3 regions of the Actinomadura sp. NPDC047616 genome follow, and region 3 is predicted to be linked to each of the others. Evidence: riboswitches for the same ligand, from Rfam matches in the RefSeq annotation. Region 3 holds a riboswitch; each other region holds the start of a gene.

Region 1 (7,704 bases), on a different contig from region 3:
CGGTGTGTACGCCACCGAGGTGATCTTCTCCTGGCCCGGCATGGGACGGCAGGCCATCGCCGCCGCCCGCGCCCAGGACTACCCGCTGCTGGTCGCCGTCGTGCTGGTCACCGGCCTGATCGTGGTCGCCGCCAACCTGGTCGCCGAGCTCGTCGTGGCCGTGCTGGACCCGCGCGCCCGCTCGGGGCAGGCCGATGCCGGCTGAACGCCGCACCGTCGTCCGTGCACCTTCGCCCGTACCGTCGCCAGAGGGGAGCCCGCAGGTGGTGGCTGAGACCCGGGGACTGCTGGCCGTGCGGCTGCGGCCGCGGCGTCCGGCGTTGCTCGTCGCGGTCGCGGTGCTGGCCGTGATGGGGCTGGCGGCCGTACTGGCGCCGTCGCTCACCCCGCTCGACCCGGTGGCCACCGACACGTCCGCGACCTCGTTGCCGCCCGGCTCGGCCGGTCACCCGCTGGGCACCGACCTGCTCGGCCGCGACCTGCTGGCCCGCATGCTCTACGGCGCCCGCACCTCCCTGCTGGTCGGGCTGGCCGCCGCCGCGGTCACCGTCGGGCTCGGCATGCTGGTCGGCGGCCTGGCGGCCATCGCCCCGCGCTGGCTGGACGGGCTGATCGCGCGGATCGCCGACGTGCTGCTGGCGCTGCCGCTGCTGGTCATCGTGCTGGCCCTGGCCGCCGTCGCCGGGCCGTCCATGGGCCTGGTGATCGCGGCGATCGCGCTGACGAGCTGGATGCCGGTCGCCCTGATCGTCCGCGCCGAGCTTCGCACCCGCCGCCGGCGCCTGTACGTCCGCGCCGCCTACGCCCTCGGCCTGTCCCGATGGCAGGTGCTGTGGCGGCACCTGCTGCCCGGCGCGCTGCCCCCGGTCGCCTCCGTCGCCGCGTTCGAGGTCGGGCACGCCATCCTCACCGAATCCACCCTCAGCTTCCTCGGCCTGGGCATCCCGCCCAACCGGCCCAGCTGGGGCAACCTGCTCACCGAGGCCCAGTCCCACCTTCTCACCGGCGAGTGGTACACCGTCGCCATCCCGGCCGCCGCCGTCGTGGCCACCATCATCGCCGTCAACGTCATCGCCGGCGCCATCGCCGGCCCGGAGGAAGGCAGGACCTGGTGACCTCCACCGCCGAGAACCGGGGACTCGCCGTCACGGGACTCACCGTCGAGGTCCCCGGCCGCCGTGTCGTGCACGGCGTCGACCTCACCGTGCCCACCGGCCGCGTGCTGGCGCTGGTCGGGCCGAGCGGCAGCGGCAAGACCCTCACCGCACGCGCCATCGCCGGGCTGCACCCCTACCGGGGCACCGTGCTGGTCGACGGCCGGCCTCCCGTGCCCGGCCGCGACGTGGGATACGCGTTCCAGAACGCCCTGGCCTCGCTCAACCCCACCATCACCGTGCGGCGGCACCTCACCGAGACCGTACGCGCCCACCGGACCGGCGACCCCGACGAGGCACTGGCCCGCGTCGACCTGGACCCGGCCCTGGCCGCCGCCCACCCGTTCGAGCTGTCCGGCGGCCAGGCACAGCGCGTCGCCCTCGCCCTGGCCACCGTCCACCGGCCACCCGTGCTCATCGCCGACGAGATCACCACCGCCCTGGACCCCGTCACCCAGGCCGGCGTCCTGGACCTGGTGCGCGCCCAGGCCCGCGACCGCGCCGTCCTGCTCATCACCCACGACCTGGCCGCCGCGGCCCGCTGGGCCGACGACATCGCCGTCCTCCACCACGGCCGCGTCCTCCACCACGGCCGCGTCCTCGAACACGGCCCGGCCCCCAAGATCTTCGCCGCTCCCCGCACCGACCTCACCCGCCGGCTGCTCGAAGCCGCCGAAGCGGCCCCTGCGCCGCGTCCCGTCCCGCAGGCGGCCGAGCCCTCCACCGAAGGCGGCCTCGCCCTCCAGGGCGTGCGGCGGGTACTGCGGTCGCGCCGGCGCCGCACCGTCGCCCTGGACGACGTCGACCTCGACATCGCCCCCGGCGAGGCCGTGGCCATCGTCGGCCGCAGCGGCTCCGGCAAGTCCACCCTCATCGGCGCCCTCGCCGCGCTCGACCGCCCCGACCACGGGACCGTCCTGCGCGACGGCCGTGACGTCTGGGCTCTGCCCGGCCGTGGGCGACGCGCCGTCCGGCGCCGCACCGGACTGATCTTCCAGGACCCGCTCGCGTCCTTCGACCCCCGCCACACCGTCCGCCAGGTGATCGCCCAAGCCGGCCCTTACGACGACGACCTGCTGCGCTACGTCGGCCTCGACCCCGCCCTGGCCGCACGTCGCCCCGCCACCCTGTCCGGTGGCGAATGCCAGCGCGTCGCCATCGCCCGCGCCCTCGCCCAGCGCCCGCACGTCCTGCTCGCCGACGAACCCACCAGCGGCCTGGACGTCCTGGCGCAGGAGCGCATCCTGCGGCTGCTCACCGACCTGCGCCGCGATCACGGCATGACCATCGCCCTGGTCACCCACGACCTGCGCGTCGCCCGCCGCGTCGCCGACCGCGTCATCACCCTGCACCGGGGCCGCGTCGTCGACGACCTCCCCGCCACCGCTCTCGACACCGCCCAGCACCCCGAGACCCGGCGCCTGCTGGAGGCCACCCGGCCGGCCCCCGCGTCCCGCTGAACGAGCCGCCGACACCGGCCGTTGAAGTCATGGCAGTATGTGGGGGTAGGCGACGGCGGAACGAGGAAGCCGGTGCGAATCCGGCGCGGTCCCGCCACTGTGATCGGCGAGCGGACTCCGATGACGCCACTGCCCGCGTTGCGGGTGGGAAGGCCGGAGCGAGCATCGACCCGAGAGCCAGGAGACTCACCTCGTCGCCTCCTCGTTGGAGCTGGGGCGGATTTCCCCAGGGAGGAGAGGGTGCTCGCGTGCGTTCACGCATGGCCGGTCCGACGCCGGTTCCCGTTCGTCGTGCTCTTCTCAGCTTGGTGACGGCGCTGTGCCGCGCCTGCGCCGAGGGGGCCTGGTCCCGATGACGCGCAGCGCTCGGTGGCTGCTCGCGTGGGTGCTGGCGTCGGTGTCGCTGGTCGCCGGCTGTGGCGGTTCGGCGACCGGCACCGGTGGCGCCTCCGGCAGGGAGGCGGCACCGGGGTTCCCGGTGACGATGACCAACTGCGGGATGAAGACCACCTACCTGCGTCCCCCGCGACGTGCGGTGTCGCTGAACCAGCACGCGACCGAGGTCATGCTGGCGCTGGGGCTGCAGAAGTCGATGGTGGCCACCGGTTACCTCGATGACGAGATCCTGCCGGAGTACCGGGCGGCCTACGACTCCATCAAGGTGATGTCGAAGGAGTATCCGTCCTTCGAGACGCTGCTCGCGGCCGAGCCGGACTTCGTCTACGGCGGCTTCGCCAGCACCTTCGACGCCAAGGAGGGGCGTGGCCGCGACGCCCTCGCCAAGGCCGGGATCAACTCCTACCTCAACGTCGAGGGCTGCGCGTCCGGGCCGGTGACCGTGGACACCATGGACACCGAGATCCGCAACATCGCGAAGATCTTCGATGTGCCGGAGCGGGCCGAGGAGCGGATCGCCGGACTGCACCGCACGCTGGACGCGGTCAGGGCCGAGATCGCCGGGGTCGCCCCGGTCAGGGTCTTCGTCTACGACAGCGGTGACAGGACGGCCTTCACCGCCGGCGGCGCGGGCATCGGCAACGAGATCATCCGGCGGGCCGGCGGCGTGAACCTGTTCGCCGACCTGGACAAGACGTTCGGTGACGTCTCCTTCGAACAGGTGGCCGACCGCGCCCCCGAAGTGATCGTCATCTACGACTACGGCGACCGGCCGGTCGCCGAAAAGAAACGGTTCCTGCTGAACAACCCCGCGCTGAAGGACGTACCGGCGATCAGGAACCGGCGGTTCGCGGTGCTGCCGCTGTCGTCGACCGTGCTGGGCGTACGCGTACCGTCGGCGGTGGAGTCGCTGGCCCGGCAACTGCACCCGGACCGCTTCCGGTGACGCACGCCGCGCGGGAGGCCGGTGACGCACAGGCCGCAGGCGGTGCACAGAGGTCGGCCGCCCGGCGGACGCGGGTGCCATACGCGCTGGTGCTGCTCGTGCTCGGCGGCCTGGTGGTGGCGGCGGCCACGGCCGGGATCGCGATCGGCTCCATCAACATTCCGGCCGGTCAGGTGTGGGGCATCCTGCTGCACCGGTTGCATCCGGCGCTGGCCGATCCCGGCTGGACACCGGTGCGCGAGACGATCGTCATCGACGTCCGGCTGCCGAGGGTGCTGTTGGCCGGGGCGGTCGGGGCCGGGCTGGCGGTGTGCGGGATGGCGTTGCAGGCGCTGGTGCGCAACCCGCTGGCCGACCCGATGCTGCTGGGGATCTCCTCGGGCGCGACGGTCGGCGCGGTACTGGTCGTGGTGTTCAACGTGACGTTGCTGGGCGTGTTCTCGCTGCCGGTGGCGGCGTTCGCGGGGGCGTTGACGGCCCTGGTCGCGGTGTACCTGCTGGCCCGCTCGGGCGGGCGGATGACGACGGTCCGGCTCGTGCTGGCCGGGGTCGCGACCGCCGAGGTGCTGTCGGCGGCCGCCAGCTTCCTGATCGTCACCTCCGGCGACCCCCACAAGACCCAGGCGGCGCTGCGCTGGATGCTCGGCGGGATGGCGGGCACCACCTGGACGATGGTGTGGATCCCCGGCGCCGCGGTGCTGGCGGGGACGGCGGTGCTGCTGGGCGTGACCCGTCCGCTCAACCTGCTGCTGGCGGGCGAGGAGGCCGCCGCCTCCCTCGGGCTGGACGTGCACCGGTTCCGCTCCGCGCTGTTCGTGCTGGTCGCGGTGCTCGTCGGCACGATCGTCGCGGTCAGCGGGCAGATCGGGTTCGTCGGGCTGATCATGCCGCATGTGGTGCGGCTGCTGGTCGGCGCCGACCACCGCCGGGCACTGCCCGCCGCCGCGCTGCTGGGCGCGGCGTTCCTGATCGCCGCCGACCTGGCCGCGCGCGTCCTCATCGCGCCCGAGGAGATCCCGGTCGGCGTGTTGACCGCCCTGGTCGGCGGCCCCTTCTTTCTGTGGCTGATGCACCGCAGGACCGCGTCATGACTCGCGGCCGAGTCCTCACCGACGTCCCCATCGACGTGCCCGACGACGAGCCGGGCGCGGTGCGCGCCGAGGCGGTGTCGGTGGTCGTCGGCGGCCGTGCCCTGGTGCACGAGGTGTCCGTGGACGTCGCCCCCGGTGAGGTGATGGGCCTGGTCGGACCCAACGGCGCAGGCAAGTCGACACTGCTGCGCACCTTCTACCGGGCGCTTCGTCCCACGTCCGGCCGCGTACTGCTGGACGGGGAGGACGTGTGGCGGACACCCGGCAGGCGGGTGGCGCGGCGGCTGGCCGCCGTCCCGCAGGACGGCGGCGGCGACTTCGAGCTCACCGCGTACGAGGTGGTCGCGATGGGCCGCACCCCGCACAAGCGGTCGTTCGCGGGCGACGACGCCACCGACCGCGCCATCATCACCGCCTCGCTCGACGCCCTCGGCGTCGCGGCACTGGCCGACGCGCCCTTCGACCGGCTGTCGGGCGGCGAGCGGCAGCGGGTCCTGATCGCCCGCGCGCTCGCCCAGCGCACCGGCACGCTGGTGCTGGACGAGCCCACCAACCACCTGGACCTGCGCCACCAGCTGGACGCGCTGCGACTCGTGCGCCGGCTCGGAGTCACCGCCGTCATCGCCCTGCACGACCTCAACCTGGCGGCGGCGTTCTGCGACCGCCTCTGCGTCCTGGACGCCGGCCGCCTGGTCGCCGCCGGACCGCCGGGCCAGGTGCTCACCGCCGACCTGCTGGCCGAGGTCTACCGGGTGGACGCCGAGGTGACCGTCCATCCCCGCACCGGCATCCCGCAGATCACCCTCCTGCCCGAAATGACACGCCTGCGAAGAGAAAGACGACAGGCTGATCCCTGATGTCGACGCCTGCGCCGACACCGGCAGTGTCACCGCGCCGCGCCGCGCGGCCTGGCGGAGTCGCTCAGCATTCCCCATAACCGCAGGTAGTCATACGGGTGCGGATACGGGTTTCCCCGGATGTCCTCCATTCAGTGCAGTGACACTCTGTAATCACTCAGTCACGTTCGCAGCTCTGGGGGGACACCATGACATTCAGCCCGTTGAAGGTAGGGATGCTCGGCCTCGGTGCCGGCGCCTGCATCGCCATGACCACGGGCGGCGCCGGGGCGACGGAGTCGGCCCCGGCCACGTCCAAGCAGGTGGCGCGCACCTGCCACGTCCGCTCCGACGGAAAGCTCCTCTGCGAGAACAAACGCGGCGCGCCGCTGTACCAGCACCGGTCGACCGGAAGCAGGATCGTCGACTACCTCGACACAAGCCCGAGCGTCTTCGCCTGCTGGGGCGAAGGCGACCTCCACGCCGGAGGCAACCGCATCTGGTACTGGACCAACGGCGACCGCACCAAGCAGTGGGGCAACATCCCCGCCGTCCACCTGTACACCTCCGTCGACCCGCCGGCCGGCATGAAGAAGTGCTGACCTGGTTCGGCGGAACCCGGGCCCCTGGACTCCAGGGGCCCGCACCGCTGGTGAGGGCCTGTTCCCATAGGGCGGGCCTACCGCACATTCCTCGGCGCCGTGCCGCACGCCTGGCGGCCGGTGCCATCGCCGTCAGCGCCGCGCTGGCCGCGTCCGCCTGCGGGACCAACCAGCATGCGGCCCAGCAGTCCGAGGACGTCGACCGGAACGCGGTGGGACGCGCACTCGGCCGGCCGCTCAAGACCGAGGCCCAGGACGTGCGCACCGCGTCGGCGCCGACGCGGGCGGCGTGCGCCGCCTATCCTTTCTCCGCTCGCTCGCGGATCGGTTCATTCGCCGGTCGCGGCGCCGTGCACCCGGTACCGCTCGGCGTCGGCCCACTTGATCTCAAGGCCGAGCCCGGGGCGGGTGCGGTCGGGGCACAGCGCGCCGCCGCTGGGCGAGGGGACGCCGTCGAAGACGGTGTGTTCCACGCGCACGTGGTCGTGGAAGTACTCCAGGTGCCGCAGCCGTTCGACGGCGCGGAAGGCGTGCGCCGACACGGCGGGCGCGCAGTGCGCCGACAGGTCGATCTGGTGGCCGGCGGCGAGCCCCGCCACCTGCAGCAGCCCGGTGATCCCGCCGCAGCGGGTGATGTCGGCCTGCAGGCAGTCCACCGCCTGCGCCCGGAGCAGATTGGTGAAGTCGCGCAGGACGTAGCCGTATTCACCGGCGGCGATGTCCAGGCCGCCGGGCCCCGCGCGAGACAGCATGCGCAGCCCTTCGAGGTCCGCGGAACTCACGGGCTCCTCGAACCACGACACGTCCCATTCCTCGGCGAATCGCCGCGCCCAGTACAGCGCCTGCTTGCGCGACAGGGCGCCGTTGGCGTCGGTGAACAGTTCCGGCTCGTCGCCGATCGCCTTGCGCACCGCGGTCAGCCGCGCCGGATCGTCGGCCGGATGCCGGGACGTCTTGAGCTTCACCCGGGGAATGCCCTGCTCGACCCACCCGGCGAGCTGGGCGGTGAGGCGGTCGAGCGGGTAGTTGGTGAAGCCGCCGCTGCCGTAGACCGGCACCCGGTCGTGGAAGGACGGCAGCAACGCCGTCAGCGGGAGTTCCAGCAGGTGAGCCTTGAGGTCCCAGAGCGCCACGTCCACCACCGAGACGGCCATCGCCCCCAGGCCCGGCCGTCCGGTGTTGCGGATCTGGACGGACATCCGCCGCCACAGCGCGGCCG
Region 2 (7,704 bases), on a different contig from region 3:
GCCGGGCTCGTGCACCGGACGGTCCTGGAGGGGCAGCTACGGCCGCTGCGCGCCACGCTGCTGGAGACCGTCGGGCTCGCGGACGGCCTGCTGTGGGGCAACGCGGCGGCGGCCCTCGCCGGGACGCTGCGCGCCGGCACGCTCAGGCCCGAACTGGCCGAGCCGGTCGGGACGCTCGTGCGAGAACTGTTCGAACGCGAACCGCTGGCGGGCACGGGCTCGTTCACCCCGGACGGGTTCGTCCGCCGGAGCTGCTGCCTGTACTACCGGGTGCCGCCCGGCGGCGAGATGTGCGGCGACTGCGCCCTCCTGCGCCGCGCGTGAGCGTCCCGCGCGGCGCGGGAGGGCGCACAGGTCAGGCCGCTGTGGCGGCCGGTGACGGCCGCCGCTGGAAGGAGCGCTCGGTGAGCGCGCCGAACACCAGGCCCAGCGTCGCCCACAGGACGACCTGGACGCCCAGCGACGCGATCCGGAAGTCCCACAGGACCGTGGCCGGGAACCCGTCCGCGACCGCGTCCGGCGTCGGCGTCAGCCGGTACACCAGCGCCAGGACGACCGCGAACCCGGCCGTGGTCGCGATCGCCGCGTTCCAGGCCCCGAACCGGGGCAGCAGGCGGCGGAACACGATCACGGCGGCGACGACGGCCAGCACGCCCAGCGCCACCATGCCGAAGTACAGCGCGGTGCGGCCGCCGATCGTGTCGGGGTTGCCGACGGCCGGGGGCGTCGGCGGGTACTTCAGGAACGGCACCAGCTCGACGGCGACGAACCCGCCCAGCGCGACCAGCGCGGCGGTGGCGCGGGCGCCGAACGCGCCGACGCGGCCGTAGGCGACCGCGAACGCGATCGCGAACAGCCCGCCGAGCGCGACGCCGTACACGCCGAGCGCGGTGACCAGCCCGGCGGTCTTCTGCACCGTGCGGCTGACCACCTCGTGCTCGTGCCCCTCGTGGGCTGCGGCCGCCTTGGCCTCCTCGAAGGCGATGGCGTGGCCCACCTGCGGCTCCCCGTACAGCCAGGCGACGACCAGCGCGAGCGCGGCCGCCGCCAGCCCGGCGAGCATGCCGCGGACCAGCAGTGTTCTCATCATCGGGGAATCGGCCCGCCCGTCAGTGGCAGGGGAAGCCGAGCAGGTGACGGCCGTCGTGGGTGAACTCGTGCACCCAGGTGCCGCCGATCAGGGAGGTGGCGCCCTGCTCGGCGCCGACGAAGTAGATCAGCACCAGGCCGAGCACCGCGGCGAACACCGCCCACGGCAGGACCTGGCGAAGGGGGATGCGGACGGGCGCCGGACGTTCTCCGGCAGGCGTCGACGGAACGGCGGTCTGAGCCATCTCAGGGTCTCCTCACGGGGTTCACTCGCCCCGGTACGGGAGGACGACGGGTCAGTGTCCTGACTCCCAGATCAGCGCCTCCCGCCGACCTTCCCGCCGGGTGTCCGGCCGTGGTCGTGGAGTGGGGGAGGCTCCCTGGTCACAGTGGCGGGACCGTCCTGGAGTCGCACCAGGTTCCTGCGCACCGTCGCCTCGATGTGCACTTGTTGGGGAGAGCGTCCCCTTTGTGGTGGTCCAGCGTCAAGTGCGGGTTCTGTTGCCCGGAGGGCAGTGCGGGGCCGCCCCCGCCCGTGAAAGAGCGACGTCGCGGACGAGGCGGCGCCGTACGAGGTGAAACGGGCGCCGTGCGAGCGGACGGCGTGAAAATCCGCCGCCCGGCATGGGGTTCGTTGACCGTGCGGACGGCGCGTTCCCACAATCTCCGGCGATTCACCTCCGCGTTCGCTCCCACGAACCGCCCACCGCGACCGCCCACCGCGACCGCCCACCGAAACGCACTTCGTCCCCGACCTGGAGGCGCCCGAGCCATGACCCATCCCCCAGGAACACGACCGCCGGTGGCGCGAGCGGCGGCCGCGCTGGCCGTCTGCCTGAGCCTCGTGGCCGCCGCGCTGGTGGCCGTACTGGTCCGTCCGCCGGACGCCTCCGCCGCCGCCCCGGCGGGCACCGGCACCGGATACCTCAGCACCAGCGGCAACCGGATCGTCGACGGCACCGGCCAGACGGTCCGGCTGACCGGCATCAACTGGTTCGGCATGGAGACCGACAACAAGACCTTCCACGGCCTGTGGGCGCGCGGTTACAAGTCGATGCTCGACCAGATGGCGCAGCTCGGCTACAACACCCTGCGCGTGCCGTACTCCAACGACGCGCTGAAGCCGGACGCCAAGGCCACCAGCGTCGACGGGGTGTCCAACCCGGACCTGGTGGGCCTCAGCCCGCTGCAGATCCTCGACAAGGTGATCGCCTACGCCGGCCAGAAGGGCATGCGGGTGATCCTGGACCGGCACCGGCCGACCAGCGCCGGGCAGTCGGCGCTGTGGTACACCCCCACCGTCTCCGAGACGACGTGGATCGAGGACTGGAAGGCGCTGGCCCGCCGCTACGCGGGCAATCCCACCGTGATCGGCGCCGACCTGCACAACGAGCCGCACGCCGACGGCACCGACCCCAACGGCACCGGCTCCTGCTGGGGCTGCGGCGACCCGGCCCGCGACTGGCGGCTGGCGGCCGAGCGCGCGGGCAACGCGATCCTGTCGGTCAACTCCAACTGGCTGATCTTCGTGGAGGGCGTGAGCTGCCCCAGCGGCGGCAACGCCAACTCCTGGGACGACATCCCCGACGAGCACTGCGGCTGGTGGGGCGGCAACCTGTCGAAGGCGGGGCAGTACCCGGTGCGGCTGAACGTCGCCAACCGCCTGGTGTACTCGCCGCACGAGTACGGCATCTCCGTCTACCGCCAGCCCTGGTTCGACTCCGCCGACTTCCCCAACAACCTGGCCGCGATCTGGGACCAGCAGTGGGGCTACCTCTACAAGCAGAACACCGCCCCGCTGCTGCTGGGCGAGTTCGGCAGCACCCTGGCCGACCCCAAGGACAAGGTGTGGCTGGAGAAGCTGCTCGCCTACGCGGGCACCGGGGCCACGGGGATGAGCTTCACCTACTGGTCGTGGAACCCCAACTCCGGGGACACCGGCGGCATCCTCAACGACGACTGGACGACGGTGAACCAGGCCAAGCAGAGCATCCTGCAGCCGTACCTGATCCCGCCGACGCCCGGGGACGGGGGCGGCCCCACGGACCCGCCGCCGACGGGCTCGGACGCCTGCAAGGTCGCCTACACCGTCATCAACCGCTGGTCCGGGGGCTTCCAGGGCAACGTGGACGTGACCAACTCCGGCTCCACCACGTTCCGGAACTGGACGCTGACGTTCGACGTGCCGCAGGGCGTCACGGTGTCCAGCGGGTGGAATGCCACGTTCAGCCAGAGCGGCACCAAGGTCACGGTCAAGGGCCCGTCCTGGAACGCCGACCTGGAGGCCGGTGAGAAGGCGAGCGTCGGCTTCACCGCCAACGGCAGCGACACGCCGCAACCGCAGACCTACGCCGTCAACGGCACGTCCTGCGGCTGACCCGGGCGCGACCTGCCCTCCCCGGGCGCCGCCCCCCTTCCTCCACCGAGCAGGGGGCGGCGCCCCACTCGTACCCCCGCTGAGCAGGGGCGTCGCCCCCCTGGGACGCACCCGGCGGGCTGCCGGACACGAGACGTGCATCCCGAAGAGTGAGACCGATGCTCAGGAACTGAGACGTTTGCAGTAGAGTGCGCGCATGGCTTCCCGCAGCATCCGCCTGGCCGTCATCCCTGGTGACGGGATCGGCCCCGAGGTCGTCGCCGAGGGCCTGAAGGTTCTGGACGCCGTCGCTCCGGCGCACGACCTGAAGTTCGAGCAGACCTCCTACGACCTGGGTGCCGCCCGCTGGCACCGCACCGGCGAGACGCTGCCCGACACGGTCCTGGAGGAGCTGCGCGGCCACGACGTGATCCTGCTGGGCGCGATCGGCGACCCCAGCGTGCCCAGCGGCGTGCTGGAGCGCGGGCTGCTGCTGCGGGCCCGGTTCGAGCTCGACCACTACGTCAACCTGCGGCCGGTGAAGCTGTTCCCCGGCATGGACACGCCGCTGTCGGGGGTCAAGCCCGAGGACGTCGACATGATCGTCGTCCGGGAGGGCACCGAGGGCCCGTACGCGGGCGTCGGCGGCGTCCTGCGCAAGGGCACCCCGCAGGAGATCGCCACCCAGGAGAGCGTCAACACCGCCTACGGCGTCGAGCGCGTCGTCCGGTACGCCTTCGAGCAGGCGGCCTCCCGGCCCCGGCGCAAGCTGACGCTGGTCCACAAGGACAACGTGCTGACCTTCGCCGGCGAGCTGTACCAGCGCGTCGTCAAGCGGGTCGGCCAGGAGTACCCGCAGGTCAGCACCGACTACGTGCACGTCGACGCGGCCACCATGTTCTTCGTCACCGCGCCGCAGCGGTTCGACGTGATCGTCACCGACAACCTGTTCGGCGACATCATCACCGACCTCGGCGCGGCCGTCGCCGGGGGCATCGGCCTGGCCGCCTCCGGCAACGTCAACCCCGACCGCACCGCGCCGTCGATGTTCGAGCCGGTGCACGGCAGCGCCCCCGACATCGCCGGGCAGGGCAAGGCCGACCCGACCGCCACCATCCTGTCGGTGGCCATGCTGCTGGACCACGTCGGCGCCCCCGAGGCCGCCCGGCGGGTCGAGCGGGCCGTCGCCGACGACCTGGCCGCCCGCCGCGGCCGCCCCGCCCGGGGCACCGCCGAGGTCGGCGACGCGATCGCCGAGCGAGTATCCGGCTAGGGCGCGCCCCGGCCGGACCGCGAAACGCGACACAAGCCACAGCACCGGGCGCGCCGACACGGCGCGCCCGGTTCTTCGTGTGCGCCGTGATCAGGGAGCAGGGCTGGACGAAGTACGACAATGAGGATAGGAATGCCCGGACGGCGACGGGGCCGGGCGGGCGATCCGGGAGAGGACCCACCATGAGCAGCACGCTGGACTTCGACATCAGGCTCTCCGAGCGGCGGCGCGGCACCGCCGAGCGCGAGGCGATCCTGGCCGATCCCGGATGGGGCCAGTACTTCACCGACCACATGGTCACGATCCGTTACGCGGAGGGGAAGGGCTGGTACGACGCCCGGCTCGAGCCGTACGGCCCCATCGCCCTCGACCCCGCCAGCCAGGTCCTGCACTACTCCCAGGAGCTGTTCGAGGGGCTCAAGGCGTACCGGCAGGCCGACGGGACGATCGTCACCTTCCGCCCGTACGCCAACGCCGCCCGCATGAATCGCTCGGCCCGCCGCATGGCCATGCCGGAGATCCCCGAGGAGCTGTTCGTCCGGGCGCTGGAACTGCTGGTCGAGAACGACCGCGACTGGGTGCCGACGCAGGCCGGCCACAGCCTCTACCTGCGGCCGTTCATGTTCGCCACCACCCGCGCCCTCGGCGTGAACAGCCCCGCCAACGAGTACCTGTTCGTGGTGATCGCCTCCCCGTCCGGCAACTACTACGCCAAGGGGATCCGGCCGGTGTCGGTCTGGCTGTCGCAGGACTTCACCCGGGCCGCGCCCGGCGGCACCGGCGAGGCCAAGACCGGCGGCAACTACGCCGCCTCGTTCGCCGGGCAGGCCCAGGCCGTGGCCAACGGCTGCGACCAGGTGGTCTGGCTGGACGCGGTCGAGCACCGCTGGGTCGAGGAGGTCGGGTCGATGAACCTGGTCTTCGTGTACGGCTCGGGCGCCGACGTGCGGCTGCTCACCCCCGCCCTCACCGGCACCCTGCTGCCCGGCATCACCCGCGACTCGATGCTCAAGCTCGCCCCCGACCTCGGCATCCCGGTGGAGGAGGGCAAGATCAGCATCGACGAGTGGCAGGAGGGCTGCGAGTCCGGCCAGATCACCGAGGTGTTCGGCTGCGGCACCGCCGCGGTGATCAGCCCGGTCGGCAGCGTCAAGGGCGCCGACCGCGCCTGGACGATCGGCGACGGCGAGCCCGGTCCCGTCTCCATGCGGCTGCGCGAGGAGCTGATCGGCATCCAGTACGGCACCCGCCCCGACCCCTACGGCTGGGTCCACAAGATCTGCTGACCGCGGGCGCCGCGATCCCTTCCGGCGCATCCGTCGCACAAGCCACGTCCGTCTCACCATTTAAGACCGATGTCTCAGTGGTGCGGCGGATGTGGCAGACTGTGACCATCATGCGCCTCAGCCTCGTCATTATCGGCTGGCGCGCCGGCGACTGATTTCGGGACACCGCCGGCGCGCAGACCTCTCACGTCCGTGAGAGGTCTTTTTCTTTCCGGCGGGGCTGCTTCCATCCCTGGAGGGGACTGCGACATGCACGGCGACGGATTCCACGTCTACGACACCACGCTGCGGGACGGCGCGCAGCAGGAGGGCCTCAACCTCTCCGTCGGCGACAAGCTCGCCATCGCGCGCCACCTGGACGACCTCGGCGTGAGCTTCATCGAGGGCGGCTGGCCCGGCGCCAACCCCAAGGACACCGAGTTCTTCAGGCGGGCTCGGACCGAGCTCGGCCTGAGGCACGCGCAGCTCGCCGCGTTCGGCGCGACCCGCCGGCCCGGTGCGAAGGCCGCCGACGATCCCCTGGTGGCCGCCCTGCGCGAATCCGGCGCGCCGGTCGTGACGCTCGTCGCCAAGAGCCATGACCGGCACGTCGAGCTGGCCCTCCGCACGACCCTGGAGGAGAACCTGGCGATGATCCGCGACACGGTCTCCCACCTGCGTGCGGAGGGCCAACGCGTCTTCCTGGACGCCGAGCACTTCTTCGACGGCTACCGGGCCAACCCCGCCTACGCGCTGGAGGTCGTGCGCACCGCCGCCGAGGCGGGCGCGGACGTGATCGCGCTGTGCGACACCAACGGCGGCATGCTTCCCGACGAGCTGGCCGAGGTCGTCCACGAGGTGGTGGGCGTGGGCGCCCGGGTCGGCATCCACTGCCACGACGACTCCGGCTGCGCCGTCGCCAACTCGCTGGCCGCGGTCAAGGCGGGCGCCACCCACGTCCAGGGCTGCGCCAACGGCTACGGCGAGCGCAGCGGCAACGCCAACCTGTTCACCGTGGTCGGCAACCTGCAGCTCAAGCGCGGTATGCGGCTGGTGTCCGACGAGCAGCTGGCCGAGATGACCCGCATCGCGCACGCCGTCTCCGAGGTCACCAACGTCGTGCTCGGCTCCCAGCAGCCGTACGTGGGGGTGTCGGCGTTCGCGCACAAGGCCGGGCTGCACGCCTCGGCCGTCAAGGTCGACCCCGACCTGTACCAGCACATCGACCCGGCCGCCGTCGGCAACGACATGCGGATGCTGGTGTCCAGCATGGCCGGCCGCGCCTCGGTCGAGCTCAAGGGCCGCGAGCTGGGCTACGACCTGTCGGGGGAGAAGGCGCGCAAGGTCGTCGAGCGGGTCAAGGAGCTGGAGTCGGCCGGGTACACCTTCGAGGCCGCCGACGCCTCGTTCGAGCTGCTGCTGCGCGAGGAGCTGACCGGGGTGCGGCAGCGGCACTTCGAGGTCGAGTCGTGGCGGGCCATCGTGGAGCGCCGCCCCGACGGCTCCATGGTCTCCGAGGCCACCGTCAAGCTGCACGCCAAGGGCGAGCGGATCGTCGCCACCGGGGAGGGCAACGGCCCGGTCAACGCGCTCGACAACGCTCTGCGCCTGGCGCTGGAGCGGCTCTACCCCGAGCTGGCCCGGCTGGAGCTGGTCGACTACAAGGTGCGCATCCTGGAGGGCGCGCACGGCACCGGCGCCCGCACCCGCGTGCTCATCGA
Region 3 (7,704 bases):
ACCGTACGAATACTTACGTACATTCGTATGGTGAGGCAAGAGAATCCGGGCAATTGTTCGACTATCAACGTACGATGGGACAATGAGGTACCGTCATCCGGACCGCGACCAGATCCGCATCGACGCGGTGCTGTCGGCACTGGGCCACCCGGTGCGGCTGGCCGCCGTCCGTGTGCTGGACGGCGGCGGTGAGCACAACTGCGGCAGCGTGCTGGCCGAGCTGGGCATCACGGCCAAGTCGACGATGACCCACCACTGGCGCGTGCTCCGCGAGGGCGGCGTGATCATCCAGGAGCCCTCAGGCCGGGAGAACCTGCTGACCCTGCGCCGGGAAGACCTGGACGCCCGCTATCCGGGGCTGCTGGACGCCGTCCTCGCCGGCGCCCGCACCGACGAGGACGGCTCCTGACGACCCCCCCTGCTCGACTCCGTCGTTCGTCGTCGGCCCGTCGACCCGAGTGCCCCGACGTCCCTGGGGTACCTGTGGCGGCCGTACATCTCCTAGCGCAGCCGCGTTGCAGCGCATCCCACCGAGCCGGACGCGCCGCCGGCGCCGCATCGGCGTCCGCTACTGACACGGAAACGGCAGGGCAACCTCATGCAGAAGATCTCCCTTGACGCCCGGGTGCGCGAGCACATGGAACGCGCGGCGGCGTCCCCGGCGGGCCGCAGTGCCGAGACCGTGTACGGCGGCCACGAGCACACCCTGCGTCAGACCCTCATCGCACTGCGCGCCGGCGCTTCGCTGGCCGAGCACGAGAACCCGGGTGAGGCGACGGTGCTGGTGCTGCGCGGACGGGTGCGGCTGCACAGCGGCGACACCACATGGGAGGGCATGACCGGGGACCTGCTGATCGTGCCGCCCGCCCGGCACGGCCTGGAAGCCGTCGAAGACGCCGCCGCGCTGGTGACGGTCGCCAGGGCGCGTTGACGCGCCGCGGTTCGGGCGCCCGGTGGGCCGCGCCGCGCCTGCCCGACCTGGTGACGGCCACGGGCTGCTGCCGCCGCGCCGGCCCGAGCACGAGGCTGGGCGGTCGGCGCCGCAGCGTCGCGGGTCGCGGACGTTCCGTCACGCCGTCTCTGGCGACACACCCACAACATCTAGAGGTTGCATTCACTCCTGCCACTAGATGTAGAGTTCCACGTGTTGCGGGTCCGCCCCTCACGGGGTGGCGCGAGAGGGAACCCGGTGCGAATCCGGGACTGCCCCGCAGCGGTGAAGGGGAACGAAAGCCGTCACAGAGCACTGGGCCGCACGGCCTGGGAAGCGACGGCCGGTAGGTCCGTGGTGGGTGCCCCCGAGTCCGAAGACCTGCCCGCGACCGTAAGTGGTCCACGAGCCTCAAGGGAACGCCGGTGGGCGGGCGCGTTCGTCGTGCCCTCCTTCCGGCGTGCCCGAAGGGCGTCGCCCGAGGGAGAGCAGATGACTGTTTCCGCCACCGTCGACGACCGCGAACTGGCGGTCCGGGAGGCCGCCGCGCGGGTCGGCGCCGATCCCGGCCAGTCCCGGGTCGCGGCCGCGCTGCTCGCCGAGCTGATCCGGGACGAGGCCGCCGGGGAGGGCGTCGGCACGTTCAGCTCCTCGGTGCGTCTCGCGCACGCGCAGGGCCTGCTCAACGACGCGATCGCGGCGTTCGTCGCCGCGCACGCCGCCGAGCTGGACGCGCTCGTCGACGAGACCGCCGACGACCGGTTCGAGTACTTCGGACTGAGGACGGTCTACGACCGCTACCTGCTGCGCCACCCGCACACGCGCAAGGTCATCGAACGCCCGCAGCACTTCCTGATGCGCGTGGCGTGCGGGCTGGCCGACACCGTCGCCGAGGCCGGCCGGCTGTACGGGCTGATGTCGCGGCTGGAGTACCTGCCGTCCTCGCCCACGCTGTTCAACTCCGGCGCGCGCCGGCCGCAGCTGTCGTCGTGCTTCCTGCTCGACTCCCCCCGCGACGAGCTGGAGTCGATCTACGAGCGGTACGGGCAGGTCGCGCGGCTGTCGAAGTACGCCGGCGGCATCGGGATCTCCTGGTCGCGGATCCGTTCCCGCGGGTCGCTGATCCGCGGGACCAACGGGACCTCCAACGGCATCGTCCCGTGGCTGCGGACGCTGGACGCCTCGGTCGCGGCGGTCAACCAGGGCGGCCGCCGCAAGGGCGCGGCCTGCGTGTACCTGGAGCCCTGGCACGCCGACGTCGAGGAGTTCCTGGAGCTGCGCGACAACACCGGTGAGGACCAGCGCCGCACCCACAACCTGAACCTGGCCAACTGGATCCCCGACGAGTTCATGCGGCGGGTGGAGGCCGACGCCGACTGGTCGCTGTTCGACCCCAAGGAGGTGCCCGAGCTCACCGACCTGTGGGGCGAGGACTTCGACGCCGCCTACCGCCGGGCCGAGGCCGAGGGCCGTTACGTGCGGCAGATCCCGGCGCGCCGCCTGTACGGCCGCATGATGCGCACGCTCGCCGAGACCGGCAACGGCTGGATGGTCTTCAAGGACCCGGCCAACCGGACCTGCAACCAGACGGCCGAGCCCGGCAACGTGGTGCACCTGTCGAACCTGTGCACCGAGATCCTCCAGGTGACCAGTGACACCGAGACCGCCGTCTGCAACCTGGGTTCGGTGAACCTGGCCCGCCACGTCACCCCGGACGGCTTCGACTTCGCCCGGCTGCGCGAGACCGTGCGCGTGGCCGTCCGATTCCTGGACCGGACCATCGACCGCGGTTACTACCCCACCCCGGAGGCGGCCGCGAGCAACACCAAGTGGCGTCCGGTCGGGCTGGGCGTGATGGGCCTGGCGGACGTGTTCTTCACGCTGCGGCTGCCGTTCGACTCGCCCGAGGCGCTGGAGCTGTCCACCGCCATCGCCGAGGAGATCGCGCTGGCCGCCTACAACACCTCCGCGGACCTGGCCGAGGAACTGGGCGCCCACCCGGCGTTCGACCGGACGCGCGCGGCGCGCGGCGTGCTGCACCCCGACCACTTCCCGGCCGCGCCCCGCAAGACCTCCGAATGGGACGCGCTGCGCCGGCGCGTCGCCGAAGTCGGACTGCGCAACTCGCTGCTGGTCGCGATCGCGCCGACCGCGACCATCGCGTCCATCGCCGGCTGCTACGAGTGCATCGAGCCGCAGGTCTCCAACGTGTTCAAGCGCGAAACGCTGTCCGGCGAGTTCCTGCAGATCAACCGCTACCTGGTGGCCGACCTGCGCGCCGCCGGACGGTGGACGCAGGAGACCCGGGACGCCATCAAGCGCGGCGGCGGCTCGATCCAGCACATCCCCGACCTCGACGACGAGCTCAAACGGCTCTACCGCACCGCCTGGGAACTCCCCCAGAAGGCACTGATCGACCTGGCGGCCGCGCGCATGCCCTACGTCGACCAGTCCCAGTCCCTGAACCTGTTCATGGCGACCCCCACCATCGGCAAGCTGTCCTCGATGTACGCCTACGCGTGGAAGGCCGGCCTCAAGACCACCTACTACCTGCGTTCGCGTCCGGCGACCAGCATCGCCCAGACGACGGTCGCCGCCGCCGCTCCCACCGCCATCACCCCTGACACCGCGTCTGACACCGCTTCTGACACCGAGGCGGTCGTCTGCTCCCTGGAGAACCCCGAGATCTGCGAGGCCTGCCAGTGACCCTGCTCGACCCCGGGATGGACCTGACCCTCCGTCCCATGCGCTACCCCGGCTTCTACGACCGCTACCGGGCGGCGATCCGCAACACCTGGACCGTCGAGGAGGTCGACCTCGCCTCCGACCTGCCGGACCTGGACAGACTCACCGCCGACGAGCTGCACCTGGTCAAGCGGCTCGTCGCCTTCTTCGCCACCGGCGACTCGATCGTCGCCAACAACCTGGTGCTCAACCTCTACAAGCACCTGAACGCGCCGGAGGCGCGGCTCTACCTGTCACGGCAGCTGTTCGAGGAGGCCGTCCACGTCCAGTTCTATCTGACGCTCCTGGACACCTACCTCAAGGAGGACGAGGAGCGCAGGCAGGCGTTCGCGGCCATCGAGCACATCCCCTCCATCCGGCAGAAGGGCGAGTTCTGCTTCAAGTGGATCGACTCGATCTCGCAGCTCGACGTCCTCGACACGGCCGGGCGCCGGCGCGCGTTCCTGCTGAACCTGATCTGCTTCGCCGCCTGCATCGAGGGGCTCTTCTTCTACGGCGCGTTCGCCTACGTCTACTGGCTGCGCTCCCGCGGCCTGCTCAACGGCCTGGCCAGCGGCACCAACTGGGTGTTCCGCGACGAGTCCATGCACATGGAGTTCGCGTTCTCCGTCGTCGACACGGTCCGCTCCGAAGAGCCGGAACTGTTCGACGACGAGCTCACCGCCCAGGTCACCGAGATGCTGGAGGAGGCGGTCGCGGCCGAACTGGCCTTCGCGCACGACCTGTGCGGTGACGGACTGCCCGGCATGAGCGCCACCGACATGCGCGCCTACCTCGAATACGTGGCCGACCAGCGGCTGACCCGTCTCGGCATGCCCCGCCGGTACGGCACCGCCAACCCGTTCGGCTTCATGGAACTCCAGGACGTGCAGGAGCTCTCCAACTTCTTCGAACGCCGCGTCTCGGCCTACCAGGTCGGAATCGAGGGCTCGGTCGCCTTCGACGAGGACTTCTGACCCTGCCCCCTGCCCACCGAAGCCCCCTGCCCACCGAAGGCGCCTCCTGGCCGCCCGCGGTGGGCAGGGGACCCGCCTGCTGATGCACCGGCAGTGGGCTCGGCCGAGCCGCGGCACGCCCGTGCTCAGGCGTCGTGCGCGTCCCCGAGGCCGTACTGCAGTCGCTCGAGTGCTTCCGCTGCGAATTCGGCCGGGTCCCAGCCTGCTCCGGCGCGTGCCAGGTCCCCGACGCCCGACCGGGCGATCCGGTACTGGTCGCCGTTGTGTTCCAGGAAATGCGTGGTCACGAGTGCGTCGGCGGTCGCGATCGGCTGGAGGAGCTGCTCGGGGGCGGTCTCTTCGGGGAGGCCGACGAGGTGCGCGCAGGACGCCAGTTCGACGGCGTCGAAGGGGTCGGACGGGAAGAGGGCTCCGGCGAGCCCGAGCATGGCCCGTTGGGCCGCGTCCAGCGGGGCGAGCAGCAGGGCACGCAGCCGGGCGCGGGCCTCGGGGGTGCGGATCGCCTCCAGGTCGGCGGTGGCCAGTTCGTAGGCGCCTCGGTCGCGCAGAGACCTGAGCAGGGGGGTGAGGACGGCGGGGACGGCGAGCGGGTGCCGTCCGGTCTCGTAGGTCAGCGTGTCGAGCACGACGGCGTCGGCTCCTATGCCGAGCAGGTCGAGCAGCCATGCCAGTGATTCGCGGGGACGGGCGTCGTTCAGTTCGAGCCCGCCGGCGGTGTCGGTCACGGCCTCCAGGCCGAGCTGCGGGACGAGCGCGCGCAGCAGGTTGACGCGGCGGTCAGGGATGCTGGTGGGCAGGTCGTCGTCCGTCGGGGCGAGCAGGCACAGCAGCCCCGGGATGTCGAGCACAGCCGTTCCGGCGGGGGCGGTGAGCTCCTCGGCATTGTCGGGGACGAACCAGATGATCGGCGGGGTGAGGTCGGCCGGCGGGGGCACGTCGGCGCCGGCCATCCACAGCGGGACGCCGGACTCGCGCAGCAGTGACAGGCGTGGCAGGCGGGTGTCGTCCAGCCCGTCGATGGTGGTGACGAACCCGCCGTCCCGCTCGTCGACCGCGGACCGCGGGTTCCCGCCGAGGAATCCGCTGAGCGCGGTGGCGAACGCGTCGGCGGCGGCCACGTCGGGGTGCGCGGCAAGTGCCCGGAGCCGGTCCAGGACGGCGGCGGCGCCCGGGTCACGACGGGCCCCGACGAACCTGGCGAGCTGCGGGAACGGCAGCTGCGCGCCGTCGTCGTACCAGCTCAGCGCTTCGGCGGCGGTGTGGCCGTACCAGGGCCAGCGGGGCGCGCGGCGGACGGTGCGGGGCCCGCCCGCCCCGGCGTCGTCCCGGTTGTTCTCCAGCAGCCACCGCGCGGCGGGCAACTCGCCCGCCGCCAGGCACGCCTCGACCGCCTCGGTGCGTGGATCCTGCGGGCCGAGGCGCCCCCTCAGTTCGGCGGCGAGCGCGTCCTCCGCGTCGCGGAGTCGCCGCTCCTCGGCGGCGAGGATCTGGCGTGCCTCGGCGAGGCGGTGCTCGGCGGCGGTTTCGAGGTCGGACAGGTCCGCGGGGGCGAGGCCGATGCGCTCGGCGCGTTCGCGCAGTACCGCGGCTTCGCGGGCGATGACGGCGCGGGCCGTCTTGCGGGCGTCCTCCAGGAGCCCGGGGATGTCGCGAGTCCATTCCCCCGCCAGGCTCCGCCATGGTTCCCCGGCGTCGCCGGTGCCGGGGGCGAAGAACGCGTCCACGGCGGCGAACTCGCCGTCCTCGATCAGCCGGCGTACGCCCTCGGCCTCGGTGACCGGGGCGGCGAGGCCGGCGAGGACGAACTCGGCGACGCGGCGGTCGTCGAGTGCGGCCAACGGCGTGCGCGCCAGCTCCGCCACCAGGAGCGGATGCCGCCAGCGGCCGGGCCATCGGCCGATGATCCCGGCGAGCGTCTCATCCATGTTCGGCCCCCCACCTCATCAGGTCCTCCATGTCGGTCAGGAACTCGCGCGCGAGCCGGGCCTCGGTCGCCGGGAGGTGGGCCGCGGAGTCCTCCAGGCTCGGCCATGCCCCGGCCAGCCAACGGGCGAGTTCGGTGGTTCCGCCGGGCAGAGCGGCGCCTTCGACGGTGCCGGCGCCGCCGTACTCCCGGACGATGTGCCGCACCTGGCGGACGATCGGGTCCAACCGCTGCACATAGCTGCGCAGGTGGCTTCCGTGCATCGGGGTGTGCTGCCTGGGCAGCACCTTGATGCTCGCCGCGGTGACGAAGGCCGCCATGTCATGGGTGGGCAGGGCGTCCAGCCAGTCGCGCAACGCCTCGGCGGCGCGCGCGTCCCGTTGGGCGACCGGAAGCGGCGACGCGGTCTTCGCGGCGGCGCGTTCGTCCAGGATCCGGCGCAGCCGGGCGAATTCGCCGGTCGCGTCGTCGAACAGGCTGTGGTGCGTGCGCCTGCTGACGGTGTGGTTGTAGGTGCTGCCGGCGGCGTGCTGCAGCAGCCGGTCCAGAGTGCGCCACGCCTCGGCCCGGGAGCGCTCCAGCTGTGCGCCGCCGAGGCCGGCGCGCATGACGTCGAGCGGGACGGCCTGGTAGGCGCCGGGGCGCTGGCCGTCCCCGTGCCAGTAGGCGTGGACCTGCGCGGCGAAGTCGGCCCAGACGCCCGCCCACGATGCGGCGTCGTCCTCGGTCCAGGCGGTCGACGCGGCGGCCACCAGGTCGTCGGCGACCACCTCCAGAATGCCCGGGTCCTCGACGGGGCCGAGCAGTGTTCCCGCGGCCGCCGCCGCGACGCCCACGATCCGCTCGGCGGGCCGGCGGTCGCCGACGACGAAGTCCTCGAGGACCTGGGCGAACTCCGGGGTTCCGCGTGCGGCGCCGAGCAGGGTCAGGGCGGCCGTCGGGCTGACGGACGGGTCGGCGAGCGTCCGGCGCAGCACGGCCGCCTCGACGAACGCGCCCTCCTGCCAGCGGTCACGGATCAGCCAGGCGAGCCAGCGCGTGGCGGCGGCCTCGGCCGCCCGGCCGGAGTGGTCGGCCAGGCACCGGGCGGCGACGACGCGCAGCAGGTCGCGAGGGGCGGCCGCGTCCGGCAGGTCCCCGTTGAGGGA

What was found. A riboswitch is a leader RNA that binds a small molecule or an ion and turns the genes downstream of it on or off. The one in region 3 is predicted to bind cobalamin.
Region 1: linked by a shared signal. The riboswitch ahead of ABZ801_RS35460 (ABC transporter substrate-binding protein) and the one ahead of ABZ801_RS02065 (ribonucleoside-diphosphate reductase subunit alpha) in region 3 are both predicted to bind cobalamin.
Region 2: linked by a shared signal. The riboswitch ahead of ABZ801_RS10060 (CbtB domain-containing protein) and the one ahead of ABZ801_RS02065 (ribonucleoside-diphosphate reductase subunit alpha) in region 3 are both predicted to bind cobalamin.

Annotation. Positions count from the first base shown of each region.
Region 1 is NZ_JBEYTB010000020.1:875-8,578, forward strand. It holds gene ABZ801_RS35445 (ABC transporter permease) at 1-205, shown strand, start outside; gene ABZ801_RS35450 (ABC transporter permease) at 264-1,115, shown strand; gene ABZ801_RS35455 (ABC transporter ATP-binding protein) at 1,112-2,614, shown strand; cobalamin riboswitch at 2,641-2,823, shown strand; gene ABZ801_RS35460 (ABC transporter substrate-binding protein) at 2,967-3,956, shown strand; gene ABZ801_RS35465 (iron ABC transporter permease) at 4,031-5,047, shown strand; gene ABZ801_RS35470 (ABC transporter ATP-binding protein) at 5,044-5,904, shown strand; gene ABZ801_RS35475 (hypothetical protein) at 6,120-6,485, shown strand; gene ABZ801_RS35480 (enolase C-terminal domain-like protein) at 6,815-7,704, opposite strand, start outside.
Region 2 is NZ_JBEYTB010000003.1:518,228-525,931, reverse strand. It holds gene ABZ801_RS10070 ((2Fe-2S)-binding protein) at 1-324, shown strand, start outside; gene ABZ801_RS10065 (CbtA family protein) at 356-1,090, opposite strand; gene ABZ801_RS10060 (CbtB domain-containing protein) at 1,110-1,334, opposite strand; cobalamin riboswitch at 1,366-1,556, opposite strand; gene ABZ801_RS10055 (cellulase family glycosylhydrolase) at 1,892-3,466, shown strand; gene ABZ801_RS10050 (3-isopropylmalate dehydrogenase) at 3,663-4,718, shown strand; gene ABZ801_RS10045 (branched-chain amino acid aminotransferase) at 4,901-6,004, shown strand; gene cimA (citramalate synthase) at 6,254-7,704, shown strand, end outside.
Region 3 is NZ_JBEYTB010000001.1:413,117-420,820, reverse strand. It holds gene ABZ801_RS02075 (helix-turn-helix domain-containing protein) at 83-409, shown strand; gene ABZ801_RS02070 (cupin domain-containing protein) at 599-931, shown strand; cobalamin riboswitch at 1,135-1,335, shown strand; gene ABZ801_RS02065 (ribonucleoside-diphosphate reductase subunit alpha) at 1,424-3,637, shown strand; gene ABZ801_RS02060 (ribonucleotide-diphosphate reductase subunit beta) at 3,634-4,632, shown strand; gene ABZ801_RS02055 (hypothetical protein) at 4,758-6,557, opposite strand; gene ABZ801_RS02050 (hypothetical protein) at 6,550-7,704, opposite strand, start outside.